DNA from 2 places in the Paenibacillus sp. BK720 genome. Region 1 is predicted to be linked to the other one. Evidence: predicted binding sites of a transcription regulator. Region 1 holds the regulator's gene; the other holds the start of a gene.

Region 1 (15,505 bases):
TCCGTCAATTCCACGCCGATATCCTCCGGCTTCATCAGCTCGAAGAGCGGTCCCTGGTCTTCCAGGTTTGGACACGCCGGATAACCGAAGGATACGCGAATACCTTGATATCGCGCGCCGAAGCGCTGCTTCATCGTCATTGTAGCCGGATCCGGGTACCCCCAAATATCGCGCATCATATGATGGACGCGTTCCGCCATCGCCTCGGCTACCTCTAGGGCCACCGATTGCAAGGCGTGCGAGCGGAGATAATCGCCTTTTTCCTTCCACTCGTTTGCCAGCTCCCGTACGCCTTGACCGGCTGTAACGACAAGGAATCCGACATAATCCATAATGCCGCTATCCACCGGCTTCAAATAATCCGCCAAGCAAAGGAATGGCTCTACCTGCTGGCGCGGGAACGTAAACCGCTTGATCTCCTTCGTATGATCCTGAGGGTCATAGATGATGATATCATTGCCTGACGATTGCGCCGGGAAGAAACGGTACATGCCGTGTGCCTTAATAATACCGTTTGTTGTGCCCTCCTGCAAAATCCCGTCAACGGTTTCTTTCAGTTGCACGGCCTTCTCGTTGCCTTCCTGAAGAAGGTTATCCACGTTGCCCTTCAGGCCCAGGTGATGGCCAAGCAGCATCTGCATGTTCACATACGGAATGATATGCGGAATCGGAACATCGCGCAGAATATGTCTGTCCGTATCCGGCGGGATATAGACCGGCGCATCCACGGAGATTTTCGAGCGCTCAACCCGGGTTAGCTGCGGCTGAGGTTTTTTCTCCTCTTCCGCGTCGCCGCCGGATTCTTTGTAAATCCGCAATTCCTCTTCCATTTTGCCGCGATGCTCTTTATCCATCAGCTTGTTGGCGAGATCCAGACCGTCCATCGCATCCTTTGCGTACAACGTCAAGCCGTCATATTCGGGGCCGATTCTTGTCTTCGTGAATTTTCGCGTAAGAGCTGCGCCGCCAACCATGATTGGAGCGGAAATACCCGCGTTACGCATATCCTGAGCGGTTACGACCATCTGTTGAGCGGATTTGACAAGCAGACCGGATAGGCCGATAATGTCGGCATTTTCCTTGCGCTGCGCTTCAATCAGCTGTTCAGGCGGTACTTTGATGCCGAGGTTAATGATTTTGTAACCGTTATTCGACAAAATAATTTCGACAAGGTTTTTACCGATATCATGCACATCGCCTTTAACCGTTGCCAGGATGATTTTGCCCTTCACGGAAGTTTCATTTTTTTCCATGAACTGTTCCAGATGGGCGACCGATGCCTTCATTACCTCGGCGCTCTGCAGAACCTCCGCCACGATCAGCTCGTTATTGTTGAACAGACGTCCTACTTCTTCCATCCCGCGCATCAACGGTCCGTTAATAACTTCCAGCGCCGTATATTTCTTGAGCGCCTCGTCGAGGTCAGGTATAAGTCCTTCCTTCGTACCTTCCACGATGTATGAGGCAAGACGCTCCTCGAGGGAAAGATTCGATACCTTCTCCTTCTTCACGACCTTCTTCTCGCGGAATGCCGCAACGAAAGCAGCAAGCGTATCGTCATTAGTATTATAGATCAGATCTTCCGCCAGCTTGCGCTCTTCCTCCGGAATGGAAGCATACCGCTCCAGTTTTTCCGTATTTACGATCGCATAGTCAAGTCCGGCCTTTGTACAGTGGTACAGGTAGACCGAGTTCAGCACCTCGCGGCCCGCATCAGGCAGACCAAACGAGATGTTGCTCAGACCCAGAATCGTCTTGGCTTTCGGGAACTTCTCTTTAATCATCCGGATGCCTTCGATCGTCTCAACGGCGGATCCGATATACTGCGGGTCGCCGGATCCTACCGGGAACATGTTCGGGTCGAAAATGATATCTTCCGGATTCATGCCGTATTTATTGACCAGTAGATTATAAGAACGCTCGGCCACTTCCATCTTCGCTTCGCGGGAAACAGCCTGTCCGCGCTCATCGATCAGGATCATGACAACCGCGGCACCGTATTGATGAATCAGCGGCAGGATCTTCTCGAACTTCGATTCGCCGTCCTCCAGGTTAATCGAGTTGATGATGGCCTTGCCTTGCGAATATTTCAGCCCCAGCTCGATGATATGATCGTACGTCGAGTCGAGCATTAAAGGCACTTTGATTTTCTTCACGACCTGAGGCAGGAATTGATGTACCGCATACGCCTCGTCGATATCCGTATCCTGCAGGTTGATATCGATAATATGGGCGCCTCCCTTAACCTGGGAACGGGCGATCTCCGAAGCCTCGTCGAACTTGCCTTCTTTGATCAGGCGTTTGAATTTTCGGGAACCGGAAATGTTGGTCCGTTCTCCGATCATAATCGGGCGGTTGTCTTCCTCGATAAATACCGTATCGATACCGGACACGGCAGCCGGATGAGTACCGTACTGCGTACGCGGCGCATAATTCGCCATCGTCTCGTACAAGGCTTTAATATGAGCCGGGGTTGTGCCGCAGCAGCCGCCCGCAATGTTAAGCCAGCCCTGCTCGGCAAATGCCGACATTTTTCGCGCAAGAGATTCAGGAGACTCATGGTAATGTCCGTTCTCGTCCGGCAGGCCCGCGTTTGGATAACAGCTGACAGCCGCATCGGCAATTTCGCTGAGCGAACGGATATGGTCGCGCATGAATTCGGGGCCGGTTGCGCAGTTCAGTCCGATCGAAATCGGTTTCAGATGTTCCAAGGAAATATAGAAGGATTCAATGGATTGACCGGCGAGCGTAGTGCCCATCGGCTCAATGGTACCCGAAATCATAATCGGAAGCTCGCGGTTAGTAGCCTCAAACGCCTTGCGGATCCCGATGCTTCCCGCTTTTACGTTTAAGGTATCCTGCGACGTCTCCAAGAGAATGGCGTCAACATTGCCTTCGATTAAAGCAACGGTTTGTTCGTAATAGCTGTCTACTAGCTCGTCAAACGTAACGCCGCCGGTTACGGAAAGCGTTTTTGTAGTTGGCCCCAATGCGCCGACTACATACCGGGGGCGGTCAGGTGTCGAGAATTTATCCGCCGCGTCTCTTGCCAGCTTGGCAGCAGCAAGGTTAATTTCCCGGGCTTTTTCAGGTATGTCATATTCCGCCAATACGACGCTGGTCGCGCCAAACGTGTTGGTTTCCAAAATATCGGCTCCGGCTTCCAGATACTTCTCATGGATCGTCGAAATAACGTCCGGACGCGTTAATACGAGCATTTCGTTACAGCCGTCAAGCTCTTCTCCGCCAAAATCCTCAGCAGTCAGATTAGCCTGCTGAATCATCGTTCCCATCGCTCCGTCCAGGATGAGTATCCGTTGCTGCATCAATTCTTGTATGGTCGGTTTCAACAAATTTCGTACACCCTTCCTCCGAAAATCATTAACAAATAGTGTAACAGAATAGCCGCACTCTGAAAAGGCAGTCCATCGACATTTGACTACATTTGCTATATAATTGGACTTATCAGTTAATTTCTATAGGGAAAGAGGGATTGAGAATGGCTGAAATCCGCATTCGCAATACTAATGAACGTATTTCTGGAGAACAGAACGTTCGTGAATTTTTAGACAAGCAAGAAGTTCTTTATGAACATTGGGATGCAACGAAATTGCCTGCGCACCTTCAAGAGAAATTCGTTCTCTCCGATGAAGAGAAGGCAGAAGTTCTGTCCACTTTCAATGCTGAAATTACGGACCTTGCCGCTCGCCGCGGTTACAAAACTTGGGACATCATTACATTATCCGATGCCACTCCAAACCTTGATGAACTGCTGAAGAAATTCGAATCCGTTCATACACATACAGAAGATGAAGTTCGCGCGATTACGGCCGGCAAAGGCATCTTCGTTATTAAAGGGACCGAAGAAGTTGGTTACTTCGACGTTGAACTCGAAGCCGGCGACGTGATCTCCGTTCCGGAGAGAATCCCTCACTTCTTCACATTGATGGATAACCGCCAAATCGTAGCCGTACGTCTGTTCATTGAGACAGAAGGCTGGATTGCTCATCCGTTCGAAGACCCTGCTTTCGTTAAATAAGACGTTTTCAAAAAAAAGCCCCTCTTTCCATCTTCCGATGGCGAGGGGCTTTGTCTTGTCCATTATTGCTCAAGAAGCAGCAGCAGCTCTTCCAAATGAGCAATCTCGTGCGAAGGAATGATTTCGTCATTGCGTACCGCGCCATGACGGTTCACCCATACTGAAGTCATGCCAATCGTATTGGCGCCAAGAATATCGGTAGTCAGCTTGTCGCCAACCATAATGCCATGATCCGGCTCGATTCCGAGACGCTCCAGGGCATGACGGAAGATCGACGCGGCAGGCTTGCCTTCCCCGAACTCACCGGAAATAATGATATGGTCAAAGTATGGAATCAGCTCCGGAACGCCGGCAAGCTTCTCGCGCTGCAGATCCGGCGAGCCGTTTGTGAGCAAAAGCAGTTTGTATTTTCCTTTCAGGGCATCAAGCACGCGGAACGTTTCATCGTAGACCAGCGGACGCTTGCGGCGTTCCGCAGGGAACTGGTCCGCAAGCTTTGCGCCCAGCTCTTCGTTGTCAACGCCTAACGCGCGCAGGCCGCGTGTCCAAGCTTCCTTGCGGTAGCCCGGCGCAAGCTGCTCCAGCTTGCGGAATTCCTCCTGCTCGCCTTCGCGGAAGTTCGCCCAGAGTCCTTCAAACGGGTTAATCCCGATCATCTTCGTGAACGGGAACGTCTCATAGGACTCGTAAAGAGCGCGCGCTTCTTTGCGTACGGCTTCCTCAAGCTGCTGCGGATCAACGCCGGCAGCTTCCGCACCGGCTTGGCATGTTGCTTCAAATGCTTCTTTTACGCTGCGATCATCCCACAACAGCGTATCGTCAAGATCAAATAGTACCGCTTGCTTCCCCATAATTCGCATAACTCTCCTACTCTTTTTCTATTTTTGTTCGAAAGGCAAATGGTGTGTTTTGGCGAAATCCTGCAGTTTGCTGCCGATCTCATCCGTCGGATAACGGTTGAGCAGCCGCGAGAATACCCAGTTCGCGCCTTTTTGCTGCATGATTACGACAGCACCGTTTTGCACGCTGATCCCTTTAATGTTGGATACATGCAGCTGCTTGTCCCCCGTCATTTTGCGGGTTTGAATATAGTCTTTGCCGATTGTAACGTAAGGACGCCGCAAGAAGAAAATCAGCGCAAGGAAAATGTAGCAGCCTATCGTTACCCAGAACATGGTTGTAGGCTTAAAGGATGGATCCGTCGTAATGAATACCGTATACATGCTGATCAACAAAATAAGCACAATCGGAAATATGTAGTTGCGGCCGGTATACCGGTCTACCTTGGGTGCTGCCGAAGTGCCGATTTGCGATGCGCCATGCTTTTTACGCGCCTTGTTAATTTGGTTCGTATTTTTGCGCACTTTGCGCTCCCACGTGCGTGACAAAGCAATTCCTCCTATTGTATATTGCAGGCGCCGTTCATGGAACGGCGCCAACGCTAGCTAAATGGATATATGTCCTAATTAATGCGCGACATCGTTAGGATCGCCGTCTACAATTTCGATGGAATCCAACTGCTGGCGGAAATTCCTTTTGAAATTCTCCAAATATTTCTGACGCAACACGGCACGTTCCGCAATTTCTTCTTCCGTCAAACCTACCGTTTTATTTTTACGGGATAATTCGTTAATACGCGCGATGACTTCTTCCACTGCCTTCACCTCATTTGCTTATTACTCATCCTTCTTACCTATTTTGACTTTTATCCCGAGTAATTGTCAAGGCAATGATAGAAGAATGAGAAAAGGACAGATAATTTCGAACATCCTGTGTCCGAATTACCTGTCCTTTTCTATATCGCCTATCGAGGAATAATTAATACCTGTCCTGGCCGAAGCTCTACCGAGCTTAATTGGTTGCGTTCCTTAATCTTGTATATGTATTGTCTAATGTCTTTGGACCCCTCGTAAAAACGATCTGCAATCCCCCACAACGTGTCTCCCGCCGTTACGATAACGGTCTGCTCATTCGCTGCAGCCTCTTGAATGTGATCGGATGATGCATTCGTACGCATCATGAGGAAGCTCGTAAAAAGAAGGACGAACACTGCAGCGCACACAATAATCTTAAATGCATGACGTTGAACGTGATGCGCCCGTAACTTGAACGATTTAGCGGTTTCTTCCTTATGGATACTTTTATAAAAAGACGGATTCATAATCATGATTATCGCTCCCCGAACGTTTGTTCTGTTTTCTTATGTTCTTAGAATAACACGAACAAATGTTTGCAGTCAATAAAAAATGCGAACTTTTGTTTTTGAGAACTTATGTTTGTACGAACTCCGGTTCTATGCTATAATTTTCTACAAATATTATATTGGAGTGATTCACGTGTCTAAGATTTCGAACCGCCAACAGTCGATTCTTGAATTTATTAAGAATGAGGTTCGGGACAAAGGATACCCGCCTTCAGTTCGCGAAATCGGCGAAGCGGTTGGCCTGGCGTCAAGCTCCACCGTTCACGGCCATCTGGATCGGCTAGAGAAGAAAGGCCTGATCAGACGAGATCCAACGAAACCTCGGGCGATCGAAATTTTGGATCAAGACGGTGTTGACGGCATTATCCTCCCCGCTGTGGCTCAGGTACCGATTGTCGGCAAGGTAACGGCAGGCGTGCCGATTACGGCCACTGAGAATATTGAAGAATACTTCCCATTGTCTGCACACTTCGTAGGCGACGATGAAGTATTCATCCTGAATGTCATTGGCGACAGCATGATTGAAGCCGGTATACATAACGGCGACTATGTTATCGTCCGCCAGCAGCAGACCGCCAATAACGGCGATATCGTAGTAGCCATGACGGAAGACGACGAAGCGACAGTGAAGACCTTCTACAAAGAGAAGGATCATATCCGCCTCCAGCCGGAGAACTCCACCATGGAGCCGATTCGCCTGAACAACGTCACCATTCTCGGCAAAGTGGTTGGCTTGTTCCGCGACTTCCACTGACCTATTGATATAGAAGAGGCTGTTCCCGCTAATCCGAATTCACATTCGGTTAGGGAGAACAGCCTCTTTTTATTTTCCTGATTATGGTATGATCAAATGACTTATTCTGCTTGGTATTGAGGGGGTTAAGCGTGAAGAAGAAATTAACCAGGTCTTTGCTCAACAAATCCATAGCCGGTGTTTGCGGAGGAATTGCCGAATACTGCAACCTCTCCCCTTTATATGTAAGACTGTTGTTCCTCCTCTTTATCCCCTGCAATCTTATCGTCTACATCATTCTTGCTAACGTGATCCCCGCCAGTTCCCCGACTTTATACAGGAGATAGGTTGAAAATAAGGGGGGGTAATGTGGGCATATAGTGGGCACTCCCCTTTGTCCACGAATTAAATTAAAAATGCCCTCAAAAGAAAAATCCCCGGACGCTTAGAGCGCCAAGGGATTTCCTTCCTAGTACAGCGTCAGATACTGATCGCGTTCCCATTGATGGACTTGCGTTTTGTACATGTCCCATTCGATTTCTTTCAGTTCGTAGAAATGGGCAAGAGCATGTTCGCCAAGCGCATCGCAGATAACGTCGCTGCGCAGCATTTCGTCGAGCGCTTCCTTCAGATCGGAAGGAAGGCTTGGCACGCCGGATTCCAGGCGCTCTTCTTCCGTCATGATGTAGATGTTGCGGTCTACGGGAGCCGGAAGCGCCGTTTTGTTCTTGATGCCGTCTAGGCCGGCTTTCAGCATGACGGCAAGAGCCAGATAAGGGTTGGCCGCCGGATCCGGGTTGCGAACCTCGATACGGGTGCTAAGACCGCGGGACGCCGGGATACGGATCATTGGCGAGCGGTTGCTTGCCGACCAAGCTACGTAGCAAGGCGCTTCATAACCGGGAACCATCCGTTTGTACGAGTTGATCGTAGGGTTCGTAATAGCCGCCATTGCGCGAGCGTGCTCCAGGATGCCCGCCATGTAGTAACGTGCCGTTTGGCTAAGGCCCAGACGATCCTTCTCGTCATAGAATACGTTTGTGCTGCCTTGGAAGAGCGACTGGTGGCAGTGCATACCGGAACCGTTTACGCCAAACAGCGGTTTTGGCATGAAGGTGGCATGAAGGCCGTGTTGTCTTGCAATCGTCTTAACCACAAGCTTAAACGTTTGAATTTGGTCAGCTGCCTTAATCGCATCCGCATATTTGAAGTCGATTTCGTGCTGGCCGGGAGCCACCTCATGGTGGGAAGCTTCAATCTCGAAGCCCATTTCTTCCAGCGTAAGCACGATTTCGCGGCGGCAGTTCTCGCCCATGTCCATAGGAGCAAGGTCGAAGTATCCGCCTTGATCATTCAGCTCGGTTGTAGGCTCGCCGCGCTCATCCGTCTTGAACAGGAAGAATTCCGGTTCAGGACCAACGTTCATTGCCGTAAAGCCCATTTCTTCCGCTTCCTGCAGCGCACGCTTCAGAATGCCGCGCGGGTCGCCTGCAAACGGAGTTCCGTCAGGCATGTAAATATCGCAGATCAGACGGGCGACTCGGTCTTGCGCAACCCATGGGAATACGACCCAAGTATCCAGATCAGGGTATAAGTACATGTCAGATTCTTCGATACGAACGTAACCTTCGATGGAAGATCCGTCGAACATCATTTTATTGTCCAACGCTTTATCAAGCTGACTGACCGGAATTTCTACGTTTTTGATCGTACCAAGCAAATCGGTAAATTGAAGGCGGATAAATCGTACGTTCTGTTCCTCCGCAATGCGTTTAATATCCTCTTTTGTGTAGCTCACAGCATTCATCTCCTTCAAAAGAATTGTGAAGCAATTCTTGCTTCGTAAGCATACGCTTTACCTTGTTCGTTTAACAATAGGACATGCTACCGCTTGTTCAAGAAACGGGACAGCTGCCCTTGAATAAGCGAAGCCTGGCCAGGGCGTTTCTCCAGCAATTGCTGCTTGAGAAGGCGGTGCAGCTGCGCGTCGGAAAGCTCCTTGCGCTTCACTTCGGACTGCTCGCTTACGATTGTCGCATCGTCCGATTCTTTTGAAACCGGATTCATGACTTGCTTAATGCCGGCGATGTTAACGCCTTTTTCGATCAATGCCTTAATCTCCAATAACCGCTCTACATCATTAAAAGAGAACAGTCGCTGGTTGCCCGCCGTTCTGGCGGGAACAATCAATTCATGCTGCTCATAATAACGAATTTGACGCGCCGTTAGATCCGTCAGCTTCATTACGATACCGATCGGAAATAAGGCCATGTTTCTACGAATATCGTCACCCATGTCGCATCAACCTTCCAGTCGCTCATTTATACACCTATCATAACGCCCTACCAAAAACGTGTCAAGTTGTGTTAGGTTTAATTACGTTTAATTATGATAAGGCCGTCGCTTATGAGTCGACGTAACGCTGTAAGAACACCAAACTTCGCATGGGCAAACGTCAAGCCGCCTTGCATATAAGCGATATAAGGCTCGCGGATTGGCGCATCCGCAGACAATTCGAGACTACCGCCCTGAATAAACGTACCTGCCGCCATAATGACGGGATGCTCGTATCCCGGCATGTCCCACGGCTCCGGCACAACGTGCGAATCCACCGCCGCAGCCTTCTGAATGCCTTGCACAAAAGCGATCAGCTGCTCCGCACCGCCAAAACGGACGGCCTGTATGAGATCCGTACGCGGCTCGGACCAATGAGGTTTCGTCTCGAAGCCAAGCTGCTCAAACATCGCCGAAGCAAATACGCTGCCTTTAACCGCTTGTCCAACCAGATGCGGCGCCAGGAACAAGCCCTGATAAATACCTCGCAGCGTGTCCAGCATTGCGCCCACTTCACCACCGATGCCGGGCGCAGTAAGACGAAAAGCGGCTTGCTCCACCGCAGCGGCAGTACCCGCGATATATCCCCCTGTGGAAGCAAGTCCGCCTCCCGGGTTTTTGATAAGCGAACCTGCCATGAGATCAACCCCAACCTGGGTTGGTTCAAGAAGCTCGGTAAATTCCCCGTAGCAATTATCCACGAACACGAGCACATCCGGCTTGATCTGCTTCACCCGCTGAACCATATCTCCGATCTCGGCAACGGTAAATGACGCTCTCCAGCTGTAGCCTCTAGAACGTTGTATGCCGATTACCTTGGTCCGCTCGTTGATGCTGGCTTCAATATTAGCCCAATCCAGACTTCCGTCCTCGTTCAGGGCCACTTCGTTATAACGAACGCCCCAATCCTGCAAGGAGCCTGTCCCGTCTGCCGGCTTGCCGATCACCTTGTGCAGCGTATCATACGGCTTGCCTGTCATGTAAAGCAGTTCATCCCCTGGCCGGAGCACGCCAAATAACGCGCACCCGATGGTGTGCGTGCCGGATACGAAATGCGGGCGCACAAGCGCCGCCTCTGCCCCAAATACATCCGCGTAGACCAGATCAAGCACTTCGCGGCCCCGGTCATTGTAGCCATACCCCGTTGAGCCGGTAAAATGAAAATCGCTGACCTGATGCCGCTGAAAAGCGCGAATCACCTTCCACTGATTTTTTTCCGCGATGCGGTCAATGGAGCGAAGCTGGCCGGCAGCCAGCTCCTCCGCTTCATCCGCTAATTTCTCAAGTTCATCCCATACGGACGGATTGTCTTCTTGTTGATTGTTGTAACTCATTTTAAGCCTGTCTCTCCCTTAGTTAACGTAACCCAATTCTATTATTCAATATAGGGCTGAAGCTTGTGGCCGTTTTGCTCGTAAGCCTGACGGCTTACCTGCACGGTGAGACGCAAGGCTTCGCCATCCTCGCTCACTTCATTGCCCACGACTTCCCCGCTCCGGTACGCAAGCGCAATCAAGTCGCCGCGGTCGGCCGGCAGGACGAAAGTAACCGTGTCGCCGGTCAGTTTATCCTGAATTTTATTCCGAACCAGCTCAAGATCATCTTTTTGATAAGCGCTGATAACAAGCGTATCCGTGCCCGGCGTCGGCAATTCCACATGATTCTCTTCGCACAGGTCCTTTTTATTGAAGATCGTCAAGCTGGCAGTTCCCGCAGCTCCTAGATCGCCAAGGATTTGTTCCACGACTCTCATCTGCTCCTCGCGCATCGGCGAGCTGCCGTCCACGACATGCAGTACCAGATCAGCCTCCAGTACTTCCTCCAGCGTCGCGCGGAATGCCGCCACAAGGTCATGGGGAAGGTTCTGAATAAATCCAACCGTATCCGTCAGAACGACTTCGCGGCCGTTTGGCAGCTCCAGCGTGCGGGAAGTCGGATCAAGCGTGGCGAACAGCTGATTCTCCACATAGACGTCAGCGCTCGTCAATTCCCGGAGCAGCGTGGATTTCCCGGCATTCGTATAGCCTACAAGCGCAACCTGAATCACGCCGGATTTCTTCCTTCTCTCCCGGTGCAGCTTCCGGTGGCGGACCACTTCCTCCAGCTGTTCCTTCAAGTCGGAAATCCTGCCTCTAATATGCCGCCTGTCTGTCTCAAGCTTGGATTCGCCGGGACCTCTCGTTCCGATCCCGCCTCCAAGCCGCGACAGATTCTTGCCGTGGCCAGACAAACGCGGAAGCAAGTAGCTGAGCTGCGCCAGCTCTACCTGAATGATCCCTTCGCGCGTCTTCGCCCGTTGGGCGAAAATATCCAAAATAAGCTGCGTCCGGTCCACAATCTTCAGATCCAGCGTTTCTTCCAGATTCCGAACCTGCGCGCCCGACAGCTCTTGGTCAAAGATTGCCGTTGTTGCTCCCAATTCGTCGGCGATCGCTCTTAGCTCTTCGACCTTACCCTTGCCGATGAACCACTTGGTATCGGGAGCTTCTTTATTTTGCACCATCGTAGTCAGCACTTCGGTTCCCGCCGTCTCGGCAAGCGCCACCAGCTCCTCGAGCGAATGCTCGGGATCGCTGATTCCCCGTTTAATATCGGGGGTAACCAGACTGACCAAGACAGCGCGTTCCTGCATGGCAGTCGTCGTATTGAATGTTTTTTCTCGCATGATTGCTCCTTCTAGAGTGGAGTTATTTCGTTTCCCATTTGAAGTCCTCCGGCTTGATCGCCATCAGCTCCTGCTTTGGGGGAATGCTGTTGGAATATTGATTCAGCAGCCTGACAGCCTGATATCGGATTGATTTCTCGATAATATTCCGCACGTATCTGGCGTTGCTAAACGAGAATATGTCGCTCATCTTCTCCTGAATCAAATGCTGCCTTAACTTAAATATGGACTGCGGCATCAAATTATAATCCCTTTCCTTCGCCATCAGCTCGGAAATTTGGATCAATTGGTCAATCGAATAGTCAGGAAAATCGATTTGGATCGGAAACCGCGAAGGCAAACCGGGATTCGTCAGCAGAAAATGATCGATCTCCGCCGGATATCCCGCCAGGATTAACACAAACTGATTGCGGTGATCCTCCATTGCTTTTACCAGCGTATCGATGGCTTCTTTGCCGAAATCCTTCTCCCCGCCCCGCGCAAGGCTGTACGCTTCGTCCACGAAGAGAACGCCGCCAATCGCTTTCCGTACCATATCCCGCGTTTTCTGGGCCGTATGCCCGATATATTCGCCAACCAGGTCAGCCCGCTCCACTTCGATCAGATGCCCCTTCGATAGGACTCCCATCTTCTGAAACAGCTTCGCCACGATTCTGGCTATGGTAGTCTTGCCTGTTCCGGGATTCCCCTTAAAGATCATATGGTAGACATGGGATCCGCCTGACAAGCCGGCTTCCGCACGCATGCGGGTTATATATAAAAGCGCGTAGACTTCATATACAAGAGCTTTCACATTGTCCATGCCAACCATCGGCTCAAGCTCTTTCTGAATATCGGCAAAATGGTCTCCCGGCGGGAGCGGCTTGACGGCTGGCAGCGGTTCATTATCGACTACAGGCGCAGATGCCGTCATCTGGACCGGTTCCTGGCTTCTTAACACCACATTAATTTGACGGGACGGCCTTGCTCCGTTATTCGATCCCGACATGACATGTCCGCTCATCTATTGCATCACCTATCCTTCGCACCGTCACTAGCGTTTGGCATGCCGGTAAGATAAGCCCGGCATATCCCGCTTCTAACAAGTGTATTCTATCGGAATCGGTCATATTAACAGATTTTATTTAAGGATAGTCGGGAGAACGGTAACCAAAATGCAGCAGGACCGCATCCACCTTCCACTTGGCATACGCCAGCACTTCGCGCGACTGGTTCTTGAACGGGCTCAGCACTTCGGAATGAAAGGCTGCGGCCTGAACATTCTCGTAATCGAGATAACGGGCCATTTCCATCGCTCTTGGCGCATGATAATCGTGAGTCACGATCAATAGCTTATTCAAGCCATGCTCCGCGGCAATAACTTTACTGTTCAGCAGATTCTCGTATGTACTTCGCGCCGCATTATCAAGCAGCATCTTATCTTCCGGAATTCCCTTGGCAAGCAGATAGACCCGCATCCCTTGCGCTTCGGTCAGCTTTGATCCGTTGCGGTCAAGGCCTCCGCTCAAAATAAGCATTTTCACCTTGCCGTCCTTGTACAGCTTGTCCGCAAAATCGAGACGCTCTTTCAAAGCCGGACTCGGTTTGTCCGACCACAGGGAAGCGCCCAGCACGATAGCGGCATCCGCTTGTTCGACCGGCTTGGATTCGTCGTAGCTGTTAATCAGCCATATCAGGTACCCGCAGCACAATACCCCGAGCAGACATAATCCGACAAAGAGACGAAACAGGAGCAGCCCGCGCCGTTTGCGTGACTTGCTCCCCGTCTGAACGATACTTTTCATGATTCTCTTAGCTCTCTCTCCGTCAAGCTTTTACGATGCTTCAAGCTGAGCGTGAAATACCGGAACCGGCCGTTCCGGATACTGGAAAGCAATCTTCCTGCTGTCTTTCTTGCAAGCGCCGCTTCTTTCCCCGTTACCTCTCCGTCACGGAGAGCTTCCTCCAGCTCATCCTCATCGAGAAGAAATACTTCCCCGCTTGGCAGCACGACAACATCCAGATAAAGGTCGTCAAACCATGGCACATGCTGATCCGTCAGCCCTTGCGTTTTGCAAATATCAATGTACCATTGCACCACTCGGCCTTTATCGTCAAACATCGTTGTCACGACAAAATGCTCGCCCCGAGGAAAATGCTGCATCCATAAATAACCGCGGTCCGCCAGACATAAACGCCGCCCGTTATATTCCTTCCATAGCGGCTCACGCAACTCATGAATCCGGTAAAACGTGACAAGACCTTTGAATTCATCATTGTCGAGCGCCAGACAATTATAGCTTTTGCGTATAATGCGACGCCAGTTTGCCCGGTCCGAAAATTTTCGTTTCATACGGAACGTACCTTTCCGCTTGAGATAAGCCTGTAATACTTGGCTTTCGATGATGATGGATAGCGTTGTAAAAAGCTTACCATAACTTAACGCTCATCTCCACTACGCATGAAAAATAAACCAAGCTTTTCACAGGATTTAGGTGACAGCCGGGCCAAAAACAAAAAACGGGACAAAGCGGACAAACCGCTTTATCCCGTTTAACACCGGTTTATTCTTTACGTTTCCACTATCGTAACCGTATTAATAATGACCTTATCCTGTGGTACATGTTTGTCGTTTACCGGTGTTTTGGCAATCTCCAGCACCGTATCCATACCGCTGTCAACCTTGCCGAAGATGGAATAAGTCGGCGTCTGGTTCAAGTTCAGGGAGTCGGGACCGGTACAGATAAAAAACTGGCTGCCTCCCGAGTTCGGTTTCCCGCCGTTCATCATAGCGACTATTCCAGGCTCGAATTTCAGGCTGGTATCAAACTCATCCGGTATCGAATAACCCGGATTTCCTGTTCCATCGCCCTTCGGATCCCCGCCTTGAATCATAAACGATTCGATAATGCTGTTAAACGTAAGGCCGTCGTAATAACCGTTACGCGCGAGAAACACAAAATTGTTGACCGTTACCGGCGATTCCTCCGCATAGAGCTTTACGGCGAAATCGCCTTTGCTGGTCGAAAATTTGGCGGTGTACTGTTTATTCAAACTGATCGACATTTCCGGCATCTTATCCCATTTCAGTCCGGGCGAGCCGCCGGATGAGCCGCAGCTGGTTAATAATACGGCTACTGCTGCGATTATGATGATGCTCCAAGTAAATTTCCCCAGCTTGCCCATATTCCAAGTCCAGCTCCTTACGCTTTGCCGCCTGCACTTCCGGCTTCGTTTTTGTCAGTGGTTCCCTTCCCCGTTACCGTTCCGTTCCCGGATCCGGGATCGGCCGATTCGATCGGCCCCCCGGCACCTTGGTCAGGGTTCACAGTTCCGTTGCCATTCCCGCCGCCGTTTCCGTTCCCGTTATTGCCTGGACCTGGCGAGACGGTGCCGCCATCGCCGGGCGTCTCCGACTCCACCGGCTGATTCGGATCCGCGGATGGCGGAGGCGATACTTCCCCTCCGTTGTTTCCATCGCCCGGAAGTTCGCCGTCGGACGGCTGATCCGGCTCCATAGGCTGCTCCGGAATATCCACTTCGGTCTCCGGC
Region 2 (15,505 bases), on a different contig from region 1:
GGTCTGCAGGACGGCTCCCGATTCCTTCAACCGTTCATACGTTACGTCCAGCAGACCCGGTTCACTTTCTTGAAAAGTCAGATTCGGATGCGCAAGCAGCTTGCTTAATACATCGCAGTGAAAATCCGCAATGCCATAGGACACGATTCGATCACCTCTCCCTTACTCCGCCAGCATCAACAAAGCAAAAAACCTGTCTACTTCGTAAACAGGTTCAAATACCCGGTACCATCCAGCCTTGCTCGGTTAGATATTACCTAGGTTCAACAATCAGTTTAATCGCTGTTCGATCTTCTCCATCAATGACAATGTCAGTAAATGCCGGTACGCAAATCAAATCCACCCCGCTTGGAGCTACGAATCCTCGAGCAATCGCTACCGCCTTGATCGCTTGATTGAGTGCACCCGCCCCGATGGCTTGCAATTCAGCGGCGCCGCGTTCACGCAAAACTCCGGCTAGCGCACCTGCAACGGAATTTGGATTGGACTTTGCTGAAACTTTTAATACTTCCATGAAAAAGGACCTCCTCGGGAATGATGGATGGATTCCACTATTTAGATAGTATTCGAGAGAGGTTAAAAAATTCCTGCTATCACCGCAATAACTTTCATATCAATTCTGAATTGACTAAACTTTTAGAATATTCATATAACTACTGCATGAGCAGCCAGTCGTCTTCGGTAAGGCGAATTTTCAGGATTTTGGTCGCTTGCCCCGTTGCATCGTCAATCTGCACCGATACCGCATGCAAATGCCAGTCGCCTTCATCCACGACAAAGCGAGTTGGCAGCTGGGTTAAGAACTTGTGCAGGACAGCGTTGCGTTCCATACCGAGAACGCCGTCGCGAGGTCCTGTCATACCTACGTCCGTCAAGTAAGCCGTTCCGCCCGGCAGAATCCGGTCATCGTTGGTTTGCACATGCGTATGCGTACCTACCACGATTGAAGCCTGGCCAGCCAAATGCCAGCCCATCGCAATTTTCTCGGAGGTTGCTTCCGCATGGAAATCCACCAAAATGTTTTTGGTTTTTTCTTTCGCTTGCTCAATAAGCTCTTCCGCTTTCCGGAACGGGCAGTCAATCGGAGGCAGGAAGGTCCGGCCTTGCAAATTAATGATAGCAAGCTGCTTGCCGTTGGCTTTGATTAGCGCGAGACCTTGGCCCGGCGTGCCTTCCGGGAAATTGGCCGGACGGACCATTCGCGGCTCTTCGTCGATCCACTCGAAAATATCTTTGTTGTCCCAAGTATGATTGCCCATCGTAATCCCGTGAACGCCCCATTCGAAAAACTCCCGGGCAATCGCATGCGTAATGCCCCGGCCCGCTGCGGCGTTCTCGCCGTTCACGATAATAATATGCGGGTTGTACTTGCTTCTCAGTGCCGGCAGCACCTGCTTTAACGCTTTGCGTCCTACGCTTCCTACGATATCGCCAATAAATAATACGTTCACTCTGCCACTCCTTTAGTATGCAAAAAAAGTGGCTGACAAGCAGCCACTTTTCGTTCTTGAATTCTAAGGCTTAGAATTCTCCGGATTGATACGCGCTTCCCCGCCTAAGGACGGCGATAGCCGTTTCACCTTGCCTTTTTGCATGTGATCTACTTCGCATATTCAACTGCACGGGTCTCACGAATAACCGTAACCTTAATATGTCCCGGATAATCGAGTTCACTCTCGATCTTCTTCGTAATGTCTCGTGCAAGCCGGAATGCTTCCGTATCGTCGATCTTCTCAGGCTGAACCATAACGCGTACTTCGCGTCCTGCTTGAATTGCGTAAGATTTCTCGACGCCGTCGAACGACTCCGAAATATCTTCCAGCTTCTCCAGACGTTTGATGTACGTTTCAAGCGTTTCGCGGCGTGCGCCAGGACGAGCGGCAGACAAGGCGTCTGCTGCGCCGACGAGCATCGCGATAACGGAAGTCGCCTCCACGTCGCCGTGGTGGGAAGCGATACTGTTGATCACAACAGGATGCTCCTTGTACTTCTTCGCCAGCTCTACGCCGATCTCGACGTGAGAGCCCTCAACCTCGTGGTCAAGCGCTTTGCCGATATCGTGCAAAAGACCCGCTCGCTTGGCAAGCGTAATGTCTTCGCCAAGCTCTGCAGCCATAAGCCCCGTCAGATAAGCAACCTCCATCGAGTGCTTCAATACGTTCTGACCGTAGCTTGTCCGGTACTTGAGACGTCCCAGAATTTTAATCAAATCAGGGTGCAAACCATGAACCCCAACCTCGAAAGTAGCCTGCTCACCGTATTCACGGATACGCTCGTCCACTTCCTTGCGGGACTTCTCGACCATCTCTTCGATTCGAGCCGGATGAATACGTCCATCTGCAACAAGCTTCTCAAGGGAAGTTCGGGCAATTTCGCGTCTAATCGGGTCAAAGCCTGACAGGATGACCGCTTCCGGTGTATCGTCGATAATCAGATCGATACCGGTCAATGTTTCGAGTGCACGGATATTACGGCCCTCACGCCCGATAATGCGGCCTTTCATCTCTTCGTTAGGCAGGGTAACAACGGATACCGTCGTTTCTGCAACGTGATCTGCCGCACAACGTTGGATAGCGAGCGAAATAATATCGCGTGCCTTCTTATCGGCTTCTTCTTTCGCTTGCTGCTCGATCTCCTTGATCATCTGTGCCGTTTCGTGACGCACTTCCTGCTCCACATTCGACAAAATAATCGACTTCGCATCCTCCATCGTTAAGCTGGAGATGCGCTCCAATTCACTTAACTGCTGCTTGTAAATGGATTCAATTTGTTCTTGTGTTTCATCGATCCGTTTCTCTTTGTTGGCCACTAACTCTTCTTTGCGTTCGAGCGCTTCTATCTTTTTATCCAGCGACTCCTCTTTCTGGAGCAAGCGTCTTTCTTGACGCAATGACTCGTTACGCCGCTCACGGATGTCTTTTTCAGCCTCCGTACGGAGTTTGTGGATTTCATCTTTTGCTTCGAGCACCGTTTCCTTCTTCTGGGCTTCTGCTTCCTTCTTCGCATTCTCTACGATTTGAACAGCAGCTTGCTCAGCGCTGGAAATTTTGGCCTCGGCAATCGACTTGCGAATAAAATAACCAATCCCAAAGAAAATAACGCCAACAACGAGACAGATCAACACCGTCCAAATAGGGTCCATCTTGTTCACCTCCTCGTTGCATTCACCAAGGCAAGCTTGGGATGATATTAGGTTTTTAGCCGGTTTCCATACCGATTGATTCTCTAACTTATTGACGAAAATAATCGTTTCAAATCAACTTTTGGAAGGAAAATTGATTTGATATAAAAGGAATACAATTTTATTTTATCTTTTGGCAAAATCAATTGTCAAGCAAAAGCCCTTCATCCTCATCCGCCTGCTCGAATTCCGCTTCATCTATAGCCGCTTTTGCCGCTTGTTTCACGACATCCGAAGGAAAGCCCCGACGCATTAAAAAGGCCATCAGTTTCTGCCGTTTCTCTCTGTTCTCGCCTTTGAGAGAACGCCATTTCTTCTTCGCCGCATGTACAGCCGACGCAAGCTCGTCATCCTTGTCGATCGAATCAAGCGCTTCGGAAGCCGCCTCCCTCGATACTCCCCGCTGCTGCAGCTCCTGCCTGATCCAACGGCTGCCCTTCTGACTGTAACGGATACGCTGCTTGGCGAAATGCCGCGCATACTCTCCATCATCAACAATATGCTCCGATTCTAAACGTTCAAGCGCATACGCAATTGGTTCAGGTTCAAATTCCTTGCGGAGCAAATATTGCTCGATCTGCTTGCGCGTTCTTGCTTTTATGCCGAGGTAGGCGATAGCTAACGCATAGGCGTGGTATCTTTCATCCTCATCGGCAATCTCTGCAATAGCTTCGCTGGTCAGCTCCGTCCCTTTAAATAGCCGGAATTTAATAAGAAGATCTTCATGAACAGATAACAGAGGATCTTCAACGCCGTTCGTATAGATATGGTATCGTTTGCGGTCCTTGCGGTCCTGCTCCACCGCGGAAATCTCGATTAACATGCTTTTTACACCCCGTCTCCGTGCAAAGAAGCAGCGCCGTCCTCGAAGGGACGGCGCTGCTTCTTCCTTATTTATTAATCGTCAAGTTCCGACTCATCAAAGTCATCATCGTCATCCTGCGAGAAGTTAGCAGGCTGCGCGGAAGCGGACAAATTGCTTTGCTCGCGGATTTGTTTCTCGATAACGGCAGCTACCTCCGGATGATCCTTCAGGAATTGCTTCGCATTCTCGCGGCCTTGACCGAGACGGTCGCCATTGTAGGAGAACCAAGCCCCGCTCTTCTGAACGATATCCATCTCTACGCCAATATCTACGAGGCTGCCTTCTCTCGAAATGCCTTCGCCGTACATGATGTCAACCTCCGCTTGCTTGAACGGAGGAGCTACCTTGTTCTTCACGACTTTAATCCGCGTACGGTTACCAACCATATCGTTGCCTTGCTTGATCGTTTCAATGCGACGCACTTCCAGACGCACGCTGGAATAGAACTTCAGTGCACGGCCGCCAGGCGTAGTCTCCGGGTTACCGAACATCACGCCGACTTTCTCGCGCAATTGGTTAATAAAGATGGCGATTGTCTTCGACTTGCTGATCGCGCCACCCAGTTTACGCAAAGCTTGCGACATCAGACGTGCCTGCAGACCAACATGGGAATCCCCCATATCGCCTTCAATCTCTGCTTTCGGTACAAGCGCTGCTACCGAGTCGATAACGATAATGTCAACTGCGCCGCTTCGTACAAGAGCTTCCGCGATCTCAAGCGCCTGCTCGCCCGTATCCGGCTGCGACAACAGCAGCTCATCGATATTTACGCCAAGCTTGCTCGCGTACAATGGATCAAGCGCATGCTCCGCATCGATAAATGCAGCTTGTCCGCCGATCCGCTGTACTTCCGCAATAGCGTGAAGCGCAACGGTAGTTTTACCGGAAGATTCCGGTCCATAGCATTCAATAATACGGCCTCTTGGCATACCGCCGATTCCAAGAGCAATATCTAAAGCAATTGAACCGCTTGGCACGGTTTCAACTTGCATATGTGTGGATTCCCCTAATTTCATGATGGAGCCTTTACCAAATTGCTTCTCAATTTGGCGTAAAGCCATCTCCAAAGCAGCACGACGATCCGACAAGCTACTCACATCCTTCGTTATTTATAATTGTATGATACCTTTTTTCTGCTCAAATGCCAAGCTTTTTTTCGAACATACATTCGTCTTTTTTATTTCCACGTCCTTTCCAGACGCATGGCGAAAGGGCTTTTGCCATATTGGGCAGCAATGCGCGATTCGTCAAGAAATCTAAAAATAGACATAAAAAAACCGCAGCAAAGTAATCTTCGCCACGGTTCTTCCGCATGAAACCAATTATAGCGGAAATGGTACAAACAGGCAAGTATTTTTCGCGTTAATCCGACAAATTATTGTTCGCGAAGCTTCAACCACAATTGATACAATGCAGCCTTAACCGCGCGAATGCGGATGATGGCGCGGGTACCCGAGAAATGGCCCGTAAATACGGCCGTCGGTTTGCCCCTCTCGGCAACCGCATAATAAACCAGCCCAACCGGCTTGCCTTCCGCCTGCGACGGACCGGCCACCCCGGTCAACGACACGCCGAAATCGGAATCTCCGATCTGTCTGACGCGTTCGGCCATCAACGCCGCCGTCGACTCGCTGATGGCTCCCGGCGCGCCGTCTCCTTCCAATTGGGCCATCGGGATGCCTAGCAGCTTATGCTTCATCTCGTTCGTATAAGTAACAACGCCTCCGGAATATTCTCCGCTGCTTCCGGGAATGCCGGAAATAAGCTCCGCAAGCAAGCCACCGCTGATGCTCTCGGCAGTCGAAAGCTTTCTTCTTGATGTCCGAAGCAGCTGCACGACCTGTTCTTCCAGCGTAATCTCGTCCTGCGCGTATAAGTACTCGCCAACCCGCTGCTTGATCGCTTCGACGGTTTGATCCAATTTGACTATTGCATCGGCCTCGTTCGCCGCTTTTGTCGATACCCGAATGGCGACCTCGCCTTCTTTCGCATAAGGCGCGATCGTAGGATCAGATTGAGCTTCAATGATATCAATCAGCTTTGCTTCAAGCGTCGATTCTCCGATCCCCGCAAACATAAGCAATCTCGAATAAAGCGGTTCCTCTGCTCCCAGAATAGACCGAAGCCATTCCGACGCCGGCCCCTCCATCATGGGCTTCATCTCGCGCGGAGGCCCGGGCAGCAGCAAATAATGCGTCCCGTCCTCGGAAAGGCCGTTGCCGACGGCGAGACCGGCTTCATTGTCAATCGGAGCGCTGCCGTCAATCATCAGCGCTTGTCTCCGGTTGCTCTCTACCATGTGGATGCCGCGCGAGCTGAACATCTGCTCGATTTTGTCCATGGACGGCTGATGGAGGGATAAACCGCGGTTCAGATAATCCGCGAGAACATCCTTGGTCAGGTCATCCTGCGTAGGTCCAAGCCCGCCGGTAAACACGAGCAGGTCTGCTCGCTGACGGGCAATCTCGATCGCTTGGCGGATCCGGTTCGGGTTATCGCCGACGACCGTCTGGAAGTAAACATCAATGCCAAGCGATGCAAGCTTTCTGGATAAGTATTGCGCGTTCGTGTTTACGATTTGACCGAGCAGCAGCTCGGTACCTACTGCGATAATTTCAGCTTTCATGCGATTTCCCCCTTCGAGTCAGCAGCATTAGGAAGCAAAAGCACCTCTCCAGGAATGGAAAGATGCTTTATTGTTGCTTATATGATCCTGATTATTGCACAGGAATCAAATGTTTGTTCTTGAAGAAATAGTCGAATCCGGAATATACCGTAATAATAACGGCAATCCAGCTTACGATATCGTCAAACGGAAAATCGATGAACGTAAACGGGAAGTTGTTTAGCAGAAGGGAAATGATCATCGTGATTTGCACGGCTGTTTTCCATTTGCCCCATTTGCTAGCGGCCATTACGCTTCCTTCCAGCAAGGCAATCTGACGCAAACCCGTTACCGCGAATTCGCGGCTAATGATAATGATGGCCATCCATGCCGCCAGCTTATCCATTTGGACAAGCGAGATCAGAACAGCAGCCACAAGCAGCTTGTCCGCCAGCGGATCGAGAAGCTTGCCCAGGTTGGTTACGATCTTGTTCTTTCTGGCGATATAGCCATCGAGACCGTCGGTGCTAGCCGCTATGATAAAGATTATAGCCGCTATAATCTGATTGTATGTAATGGAGTAATCATCGCCGAACGCAAGAGGCTTAATATCGATATTAACGAGCAGAAATACCATTATGATCGGCACTAAAATAATTCTGGCCAGCGTAATTCTATTTGCCAGGTTCATTCGTTCACACCCCCGGACCGTCTAGCCGTGTTCCTGCATTGATGCATGATTGCTTGTACTGTCATATGTATGTCCCCCGGATCGTTTCCAAAACTATCTAACCAAGTATAATACATGCCATTTCCTATGTCAAAATAACGAACGTCATAGAGCGAAAGCCCTTCTTGCCTGATTGGACGAGGCAGCGAAGGGCCGGAAAGGGCTTATTAACGGTAATTGGTGAACTGCAGCTCGACTGTCAAATCCGCTCCTCGAAGAAGAGCCATAACGGCTTGCAAATCATCGCGGCTTTTGCCGGTTACGCGGATTTGGTCGCCTTGAATCTGGCTTTTCACTTTAATCTTCGAATCCCGGATCAGAATATTGATTTTTTTGGCATTGTCCTGATCGATGCCCGATTTCAGCTTAATGCGCTGACGTACGGTGCTCGCCGAAGCCGATTCAACCTTGCCGTATTCCAGGTTTTTAATCGGAACGCCGCGCTTGACCATCTTCGATTTCAAAATATCAAGAACGCTTTCCAGCTTGAAGTCGTCATCGGAAACCACAACAAGCTCTTCTTTTTCCAGCTTAATGCTGCTTTTGCTGCCTTTGAAGTCGAAGCGTGTCTCAATCTCCCGCTCCGCTTGCTGAATCGCATTGTTAAGCTCTTGCATATCCATCTTCGAAACAATATCAAACGAACTTTCAGAACTCATCGTTTACAACTCTCCCTTTGCATCTATTTCGTTCCTTACTGATTCTCCGTACCTGCCGAGTCCCCAGGCGTGGAAGAATTGTCCGGACTTTGAGTTGAAGTCCCTTCCGTTCCACCGGTACCCTCTGCCGGGTTCAGCTGGATTTTCTTGGAACCTGCGCGGTCGCCGTCGTTGATTTGCACGCCATCGACGGTAATCGAGCTCAGGTCGGCACGCCCGACATTAATGTAAAGCGGTTGATCCAGATCATAAGTGAAGGCCGAGCCGTCCGGAGCCGTCTCCGAAATAATCGCTTTGCCGGAAGAGCTTCCCGAACGCACTTCCGTCCAGCTTGGCCCGCCGGAAATTTTGATCTCTACTTTATGGAGCACGCCTGCCGGTGCGACATCGTAATGATCAACCTTGCCAACCTTGGACGAGAACGTCACGGTAGTCGGCGATTGGCTTGGAGTTGGCGTAGGCGTTGCCGAAGGTGTAGTTGTTCCGCCGTCGTTCGACGAATTTGGCGACTGGGTTGGCGGAGCAGGCGAAGCCTGATCGGTAATATTCGTATTGTCGATTTCGTCTGGATCATCGGCTTTCTGATTAACGAAATAAACCCACACGACAACTACGATGAGGATCAGGAAGGACCACATCATTATGTTGAAGCCGAGCTTGCTGATCCGCTCCGATGAACGGGTGCGAACCCGCTTAGGCTGTCTGGCCGGAACGGCTTCCACAATTTGATCCGTAACGGAAGCCGGAATCTCGTGCTGGTACAGCCGAAGAACTTCGTCCGCATCCAGTCCGACGGCATCGCAGTAATTTTTCACAAAAGCGCGTAAATAGAACGTTCCCGGCAGCACGCTGTGGTCGCCGCTCTCGATCGCTTCCAAGTAGCGCTTGCGTATTTTCGTAATCTCTTGAACATCATCAAGCGTTAATCCGCGCTCTTCCCTTGCTTTGCGAAGCAACGCTCCTAAATCTGACATGGTGTCTACTCCTCTCTGCTAGAATTCATTATCGGAATAATTGGCCGTAAATGATTCGTATGTAATCTCTTCGTCAGGTGTATTTCGCAGCTCGATAATCATGTCAAAATGGCTGTAATCGTATTGCGATTCCTTAATAAAGATATCCGGATGCTCAATAACCTTCGTGGAAGGCATCGCCATAATTTCCTGCAGCAGCGAGTAGTGCTTCTCGTTGGAGCGAATTGTGCTTACGATACCGTCAATGATAAAAATGTTGTTGTCGTTCATTTCGTCCTCGGACAGCTGGCTGCGTACGGTTTGTCTCAGCAAAGTCGACGATACAAAGGTCCATCGCTTGTTCGAGCATACGCTCCCGGCAATAATCGACTCCGTCTTGCCTACACGCGGCATGCCACGCAAACCAATAACCTGATTGCCGTCCCGTTTAAACACTTCCCCGAGAAAATCAACCAAAATACCTAGCTCGTCCCTTGTAAAACGGAAGGTTTTGCGGTCATCCGAGTCACGTTCGATATAACGTCCGTGACGGACAGCCAATATGTCAACGATCGTAGGCGTGCGAAGCTTGTTAACCGTGATGTTATCCACCTTCTGCAGCATTTTGCCGAGCAGGACGATTTTTTCTTCGTCATCCGTCTGGAGCAGCATGCCGCGCGTACGGTCCTCTACGCCGTTAATCGTCATAATGTTTACCTCAAGCATACCTAGCAGTGATGCGATATCGCCGAGAAGACCCGGCCGGTTCTTATGTATTTTGTATTCCATATAGTATTGCTGCTTTGCCATTTCACACCGTCCCTTGTTGTCACCAATCCCATTTGATTGACTCGCTTATAAAAATTTATTCTACAATTTTCGTCACATTCCTGCAACCTATTCGCAGACATTGCAGAAAAGCCTCCAAATTGGGAGGCTTTTCTGCAGATGCGAGCAATTAAGTTTGTTCGACCAGCTTTACCATAAGACCGGCTACCGTTTTGCGTTCATGCTCGTCGCCCGCATCCCATAGCTGCTTCAGTACACGCTGCTGCTCATTTTTAGGGTCAACCTTCTCGTCGAGGAAGGAACCAATCTCGTAAGCCAAATTTTTAATGGTCTCTTCAGACATCCCGTTGTTTTTGGCTTGTGCCACGCGGTCCGACAAAAACTCTTTCCAATTGTCGAAACTAGAAAGAACGTTTGACATTTTATTTCGCCTCCTGGATAAGTACATTTTGAGAAGAGTGTAGCACTCAACAAATGTTATTCTGCGTAGAGGCGAAACGAATTATACGCACGCGCACGGATCTGAGGCGTTAAGTATGCCATCCGCCGTTTGGACTAATGATCTGCCCGGTTATGTACGACGATTCCGGCAAGGACAAGAAATACACCAGCGAAGCGACTTCGTCGGGTTGTCCGAAACGGCCCAGCGGAATTTCCTGCTCGAGCGCCGCCTTCTCTTCCTCGTTAAAACCGCTCATCATTTTTGTATCGACGGCTCCCGGCGCCACCGCGTTAACGGTAACTCCCGAAGGAGCAAGCTCCTTGGCGAGCGCCTTCGTAAAGGCATTCATGCCGCCTTTGGTTGTGGAGTACAGCACTTCGCAGGAAGCGCCTGACATCCCCCAGATCGACGACACGTTAATAATCCGCCCAAACCGGTTGGAGATCATATTCGGCATAAAAAGCTGGCTGGACAAAAACATGCCCTTCAGGTTCACGGCCATCACATCGTCCCATTCCTGCTCCGTCACATCCATCAGCATGCCATAATGGGAGATTCCCCCGTTATTGACAAGGATATCGGGCAGCATGCCATGAGCCTCCAGCTTCTCTTTCATCCTCGTGAGTTGCTCCTTCGAACGAAGATCGGCCGAAATGGTCATGACATTGGCGCCCAGGCGCATGCACGCTCTTGCTGTTTCGTTAGCCGCTTCATGCGATTCCCTATAATGAATGACGATATTAAGTCCTTCCGAGGCAAAGCGCTGCGCGATGGCAGCGCCGATGCCGCGGCTTCCCCCGGTTATCAATACCGTCATTTCTTTGAAAGGCTTCATTAAACCGGCTGTCCGTCCGGCTTCTCAACGATGGATATCGCTAGCTGCTGGAAATCGAAATGCTCGCGGATCCGTTCATTCACTTGCTCCAGCGTGCAATTCTCGTACAGGGACAAGAGATCAAACATGTCGCTGTCGCGGAACCGGTATCGCGTAAATTCGCCGGCAATCGCTTCAGGGGAGTTCAGCATCCGCAAATATCCGCCGATTTTTTTCCGCTTCGACCGTTCAAAGGCTGCAGGTTCAATCCCCGTGCGCAGCGCTTCTTCTACAGCCGTACGGATTCGGCTAAGCAGTTCATCCGGATTCGGCGAGTCGCCGCCAATAACCGAGAAAGCATAATCCGTGCTAACGTTAAATTCCGTTCCGAAGGAATCGGAAATTAGATTTTGCTCATACAAATCCTGATACAAGGCAGAGCTGGCGCCGAACAAGGCGTCAAGCATCAGCTTGGAGGTCACTTCGTGGCTTAGGAGAGCCTGGCCCGTAAGTCCGGTTTTCTTCTCCTTGAAGCCAAACATGACTTTAGGAAGCGATACCGGGAGCTTCGTTACTTTCCTCGGCACTTTAACGCTTTCCGGTTCATGCTCGAAGAAGCGTTTGATTTCTCCTTGCGGCTTGAAGGTCTTGCGGGCTTGATTGTTGCGCACAAGCTCGAATACCTCCTCCGCCTTCACTCCGCCTACTACGAACAACAGCATATTGGACGGATGGTAAAACGTTTCATAACAGCGGTACAGCGTTTCCTTATCGATCTGATAAATCGACTCCACGGTACCGGCGATATCAATATGAATAGGATGGGTGTGGTACATGGCATCAATCAGGCCGAAGTATACACGCCAATCCGGATTGTCTTTGTACATGTTAATCTCTTGTGCGATAATGCCCTTTTCCTTATCCACGTTCTGATCGGTAAAATAAGGATGCTGGACAAAATCGATCAAGGTTTCGAGATTTGCCGGAATCTGCTCCGTTGCGGAGAACAAATAAACGGTACGGTCGAAGCTTGTGAACGCGTTGGCCGATGCACCTTGCGAAGCAAACGTGGCAAAGATATCGCCGGTAGGCTCCTCGAACATCTTATGCTCCAGAAAATGGGCAATCCCGTCCGGCACGCGAACAGGCTCTTGATCGCCTACGGCAAATTTGTTGTCGACGGAACCGTATTTGGTTGCAAAGGTCGCGTAGGTTTTCTGAAAGCCTTCCTTCGGCAGGACGATCACTTCGAGGCCGTTATCCAGCACTTCGCGGTATAGCGTTTCCTGAACGCCTTTATAGTCGAGTGTCTCCATGCCGTCAGGCCTCCTTCTGGTCGCGCAAGAAATAAATCGTATCCAGCTGCGCCAATCCCGCAACCCGGACGATATCCTCTGCCGTTACCGCTTCAATCTCGTCAAGCAGCTGCTGTGCCGTTCTTTCTTTGCCGGAAAGCACGGCATTAAAATCATAAGCGATCATCTCGTAAGCGGAATCCTGCAGCTCCCGGAGATGATTGGCAATCATCGCTTTGGTCTGATTCATCTCAAGGTCGGAAAGCTTGCCTTGCCGCATGCTCTCCAGCTGCTCCTTGATGATCGTAACCGCCTTCTCGTAGTTGTCGATTTCGATACCCGATTGAATCGTAAGCAAACCTTTATGCCCATCCAGCCTGGAGGCCGCGTAATAAGCAAGGCTCTCTTTCTCCCGGACGTTCAGGAACAGCTTGGAATGCGGGTAACCGCCAAGAATTCCGTTATACATCAAGGAAGCCGCGTAATCGTCGTCGCCATAGCCGACATTCGTACGCAGTCCCATGTTCAGCTTGCCCTGGTTAACGTCCATGCGTTCGACAACGGTTTTGACATTGCGAACTTCATGGGCGATAGACGGAGTCGAGTAGCTGGCAGGATGGCCATTCTCGATGCGGAAAGCTTCCTTCGCAAGGGCGGCTACTTCCCCCATCGTTGTATCGCCAACGACGTATAAATCGAATGCGGCTTCACTTAGCCACTGTTTATATTGACTATATAGCGATTCCGGCGTTATGGAGCTGATTTCCTCCAGCTTGCCAAGAGGATGGAGACGGTAAGGCTCGCCGGCGCACATCTCTTCCATGCAGCGTTCAGCCGCATACCGGATCTTGTCGTTAACGATGGATTCCAGACGCTTCGTCAACGTCTGCTTCTCCGCATCCACATACTTGCGGCGGAATTCGCCGTCTTCCGTTACCGGCTCCGTCACGACTTCGCCAAGGAACCTCAACGACGAACTCAGCAGCGGAACGTCGGACGATACGAAATGATCGTTGATCACGTCCATGCGGAATTGAACGATTTGAGAATCGCCTCTTTTATATACATCAAAGCCGAATCCGGCGCCGTACAAATCATCCAGCCTCTCGCGGAAAGCCTTCGTCTCGGGCGTAGATACCGTCCCGCGGCGCAAAACAAACGGGGCGAGCGCGGTTTTTGTTACAGCCTCTTCAGATAAAGGCAGTCCGGCGAACAGCGATATCGCAAACGTCTTGAACCGCTTGGTTGGCATTACATGCAGCCTAATCCGGCCGATTTGCCCTCTTTCGAATAATGTCACTTCCGTTTGCTCCTTCCGAGTGAAATGGAATATAGTAAATGTATTCCATTTTCATGCTTCCTATACCCATTCTAACCGATACGAAATGGAAGAAGCAACCTGCCTGCCCAAGGCAGAAAGGCTGCTTCTGATAATCCTTACATACAGAAAATATGCTTGCCAATGGTCTTCACCTGAGGTCTGGACCAGATCCATTTGGACGTTGCCGTCTCGGGATTGAAATAGTACGTGCAGCCGCCCGTAGGATCCCATCCGTTGATAGCGTCCTGCACGGCCTTGCGGGCCGTTTCGTTTGGAGTCAGCCAGATCTGGCCGTCAGCCACTGCCGTAAACGCAAGAGGCTGGAAGATAACGCCGGAGATTGTGTTCGGGAAGCTCGGCGACTTCAAGCGGTTCAGAATAACGGCTGCTACCGCTACCTGGCCTTCGTACGGTTCGCCGCGCGATTCCCCGTATACCGCATTCGCCATAATCTTCAAATCGCTTTCCGAAAGACCGAGATTATTGGATTTCGACGGCGTGCTTCCGCTTGAAGACCCGGTATCCGAGCCGTTGTTGCTGCCGCTGCCGGAGCTGCCGGATGTATTGCCGGTGTCCGCAGCGGTCGGCTGCCAGTTTTTCGTGGCCTCCCACAGCTTGAGCTTGGTTTTTGCCCCAACTACCCCGTCGGATTTCATCCCGAACTTCCATTGGAACCAAGTCACCGCATTTTTCGTCTTGGTACCGAAGCTCCCGTCGATCGCACCGTTGTAATAGCCCAAATATTTAAGCCTGCCCTGCAGCTCGTAGACATCCGAGCCGGATGAACCTACCGTTAAAGTAGCATTGCTGAACGTTGCTTTTGCATCATCCTGCGATGATTGCTGGAGGGAATGCATTCCGAACAATACCATCACGATGATGGCAGTCACGACAATTAATCGATTTTTCATGTAGGATTCTGCCTTTCTCTTGCAAGTTAGTCCGCGATTAGCTGCGTTACCTAACTCTAGTATGAGAAGGGATTCCTGCTTCTATTCATCATTGCGTATTGCCGTAGGAAAGGCCGAGGCTGCTCATGAAGGAATGCGGCTGGCCTGGTATTGCTCGATCGACATCAGGACCTCCCGCGGCTTGCTGCCTTCGTAAGGACCCACGATCCCCCGTGCTTCCATTTGGTCCACAAGCCTTGCCGCGCGGGTATAACCAACCCTCATCCGCCGCTGAAGAAGCGATACGGATGCCTGCTTCGCTTCGAGAACGATCTGAACGGCTTGATCGTATAGCTCGTCCAGTACTTCCTCCGGATCTGCCGACTCTTCCTCTACCTCAGGCACCAGATCTTCCTTGTATTCCGCTTCGGCCTGACCTCTTGCGTAATCGACAAGGGCCTCGACCTCCTGATCGGACAAGAAGGCCCCTTGCACGCGAATCGGCTTCGACATGCCAACCGGCAGATACAGCATGTCTCCTCTGCCCAGCAGCTTCTCCGCGCCAACCATGTCCAGAATGGTACGGGAGTCGACCTGCGAGGATACGCCGAAGGCAATCCTGGACGGGATATTCGCTTTAATAACCCCCGTAATAACGTCTACCGACGGACGCTGCGTAGCGATAATGAGATGGATGCCCGCGGCGCGGGCCATCTGGGCAAGCCTTGCAATGGAATCTTCAACGTCGTTTGACGCAACCATCATCAAATCCGCAAGCTCGTCGACAATTACGACGATGTAAGGAAGTACGGCTTTGGGATTCTCGGCCATCAAAGCGTTGTAGCCTTCGATATTTCGCGTGCTCGATTTGGAGAACAGCTCATAGCGCTTCTCCATCTCGACAACAATTTTCTTCAAGGCAAGTGCCGCGCGCCTTGGGTCGGTTACAACCGGCGCAAGC

The links. Region 1 encodes LexA, which represses DNA repair genes until DNA is damaged. Its sites were predicted from a motif close to CGAACATATGTTCG; they were not measured.
Region 2: the regulator LexA is predicted to act here: its motif matches at 5,204-5,217, upstream of recA (recombinase RecA).

The regions. Positions count from the first base shown of each region.
Region 1 is NZ_JAASRQ010000001.1:1,419,222-1,434,726, reverse strand. Features, by position in the region: gene metH (methionine synthase) at 1-3,353, opposite strand, end outside; gene FHT67_RS06425 (1,2-dihydroxy-3-keto-5-methylthiopentene dioxygenase) at 3,500-4,039, shown strand; gene FHT67_RS06420 (HAD family hydrolase) at 4,102-4,890, opposite strand; gene FHT67_RS06415 (hypothetical protein) at 4,918-5,427, opposite strand; gene FHT67_RS06410 (DUF896 domain-containing protein) at 5,506-5,694, opposite strand; gene FHT67_RS06405 (LysM peptidoglycan-binding domain-containing protein) at 5,844-6,059, opposite strand; gene lexA (transcriptional repressor LexA) at 6,376-6,996, shown strand; gene FHT67_RS06395 (PspC domain-containing protein) at 7,128-7,322, shown strand; gene glnA (type I glutamate--ammonia ligase) at 7,445-8,773, opposite strand; gene FHT67_RS06385 (MerR family transcriptional regulator) at 8,860-9,270, opposite strand; gene FHT67_RS06380 (methionine gamma-lyase family protein) at 9,348-10,643, opposite strand; gene hflX (GTPase HflX) at 10,685-11,974, opposite strand; gene FHT67_RS06370 (AAA family ATPase) at 11,997-12,977, opposite strand; gene FHT67_RS06365 (SanA/YdcF family protein) at 13,099-13,758, opposite strand; gene FHT67_RS06360 (ribonuclease FAU-1 family protein) at 13,755-14,306, opposite strand; gene FHT67_RS06355 (peptidylprolyl isomerase) at 14,525-15,139, opposite strand; gene FHT67_RS06350 (penicillin-binding protein 1A) at 15,157-15,505, opposite strand, start outside.
Region 2 is NZ_JAASRQ010000002.1:1,041,299-1,056,803, reverse strand. Features, by position in the region: gene FHT67_RS11480 (dipeptidase) at 1-144, opposite strand, end outside; gene FHT67_RS11475 (stage V sporulation protein S) at 254-514, opposite strand; gene FHT67_RS11470 (TIGR00282 family metallophosphoesterase) at 654-1,451, opposite strand; gene rny (ribonuclease Y) at 1,601-3,142, opposite strand; gene FHT67_RS11460 (RecX family transcriptional regulator) at 3,324-4,004, opposite strand; gene recA (recombinase RecA) at 4,079-5,134, opposite strand; gene FHT67_RS11450 (competence/damage-inducible protein A) at 5,422-6,672, opposite strand; gene pgsA (CDP-diacylglycerol--glycerol-3-phosphate 3-phosphatidyltransferase) at 6,764-7,342, opposite strand; gene FHT67_RS11440 (YajQ family cyclic di-GMP-binding protein) at 7,549-8,040, opposite strand; gene FHT67_RS11435 (helix-turn-helix domain-containing protein) at 8,076-9,014, opposite strand; gene FHT67_RS11430 (DUF3388 domain-containing protein) at 9,033-9,803, opposite strand; gene FHT67_RS11425 (DUF3243 domain-containing protein) at 9,952-10,203, opposite strand; gene ymfI (elongation factor P 5-aminopentanone reductase) at 10,313-11,059, opposite strand; gene yfmH (EF-P 5-aminopentanol modification-associated protein YfmH) at 11,059-12,354, opposite strand; gene yfmF (EF-P 5-aminopentanol modification-associated protein YfmF) at 12,359-13,585, opposite strand; gene sleB (spore cortex-lytic enzyme) at 13,771-14,565, opposite strand; gene FHT67_RS11400 (FtsK/SpoIIIE family DNA translocase) at 14,689-15,505, opposite strand, start outside.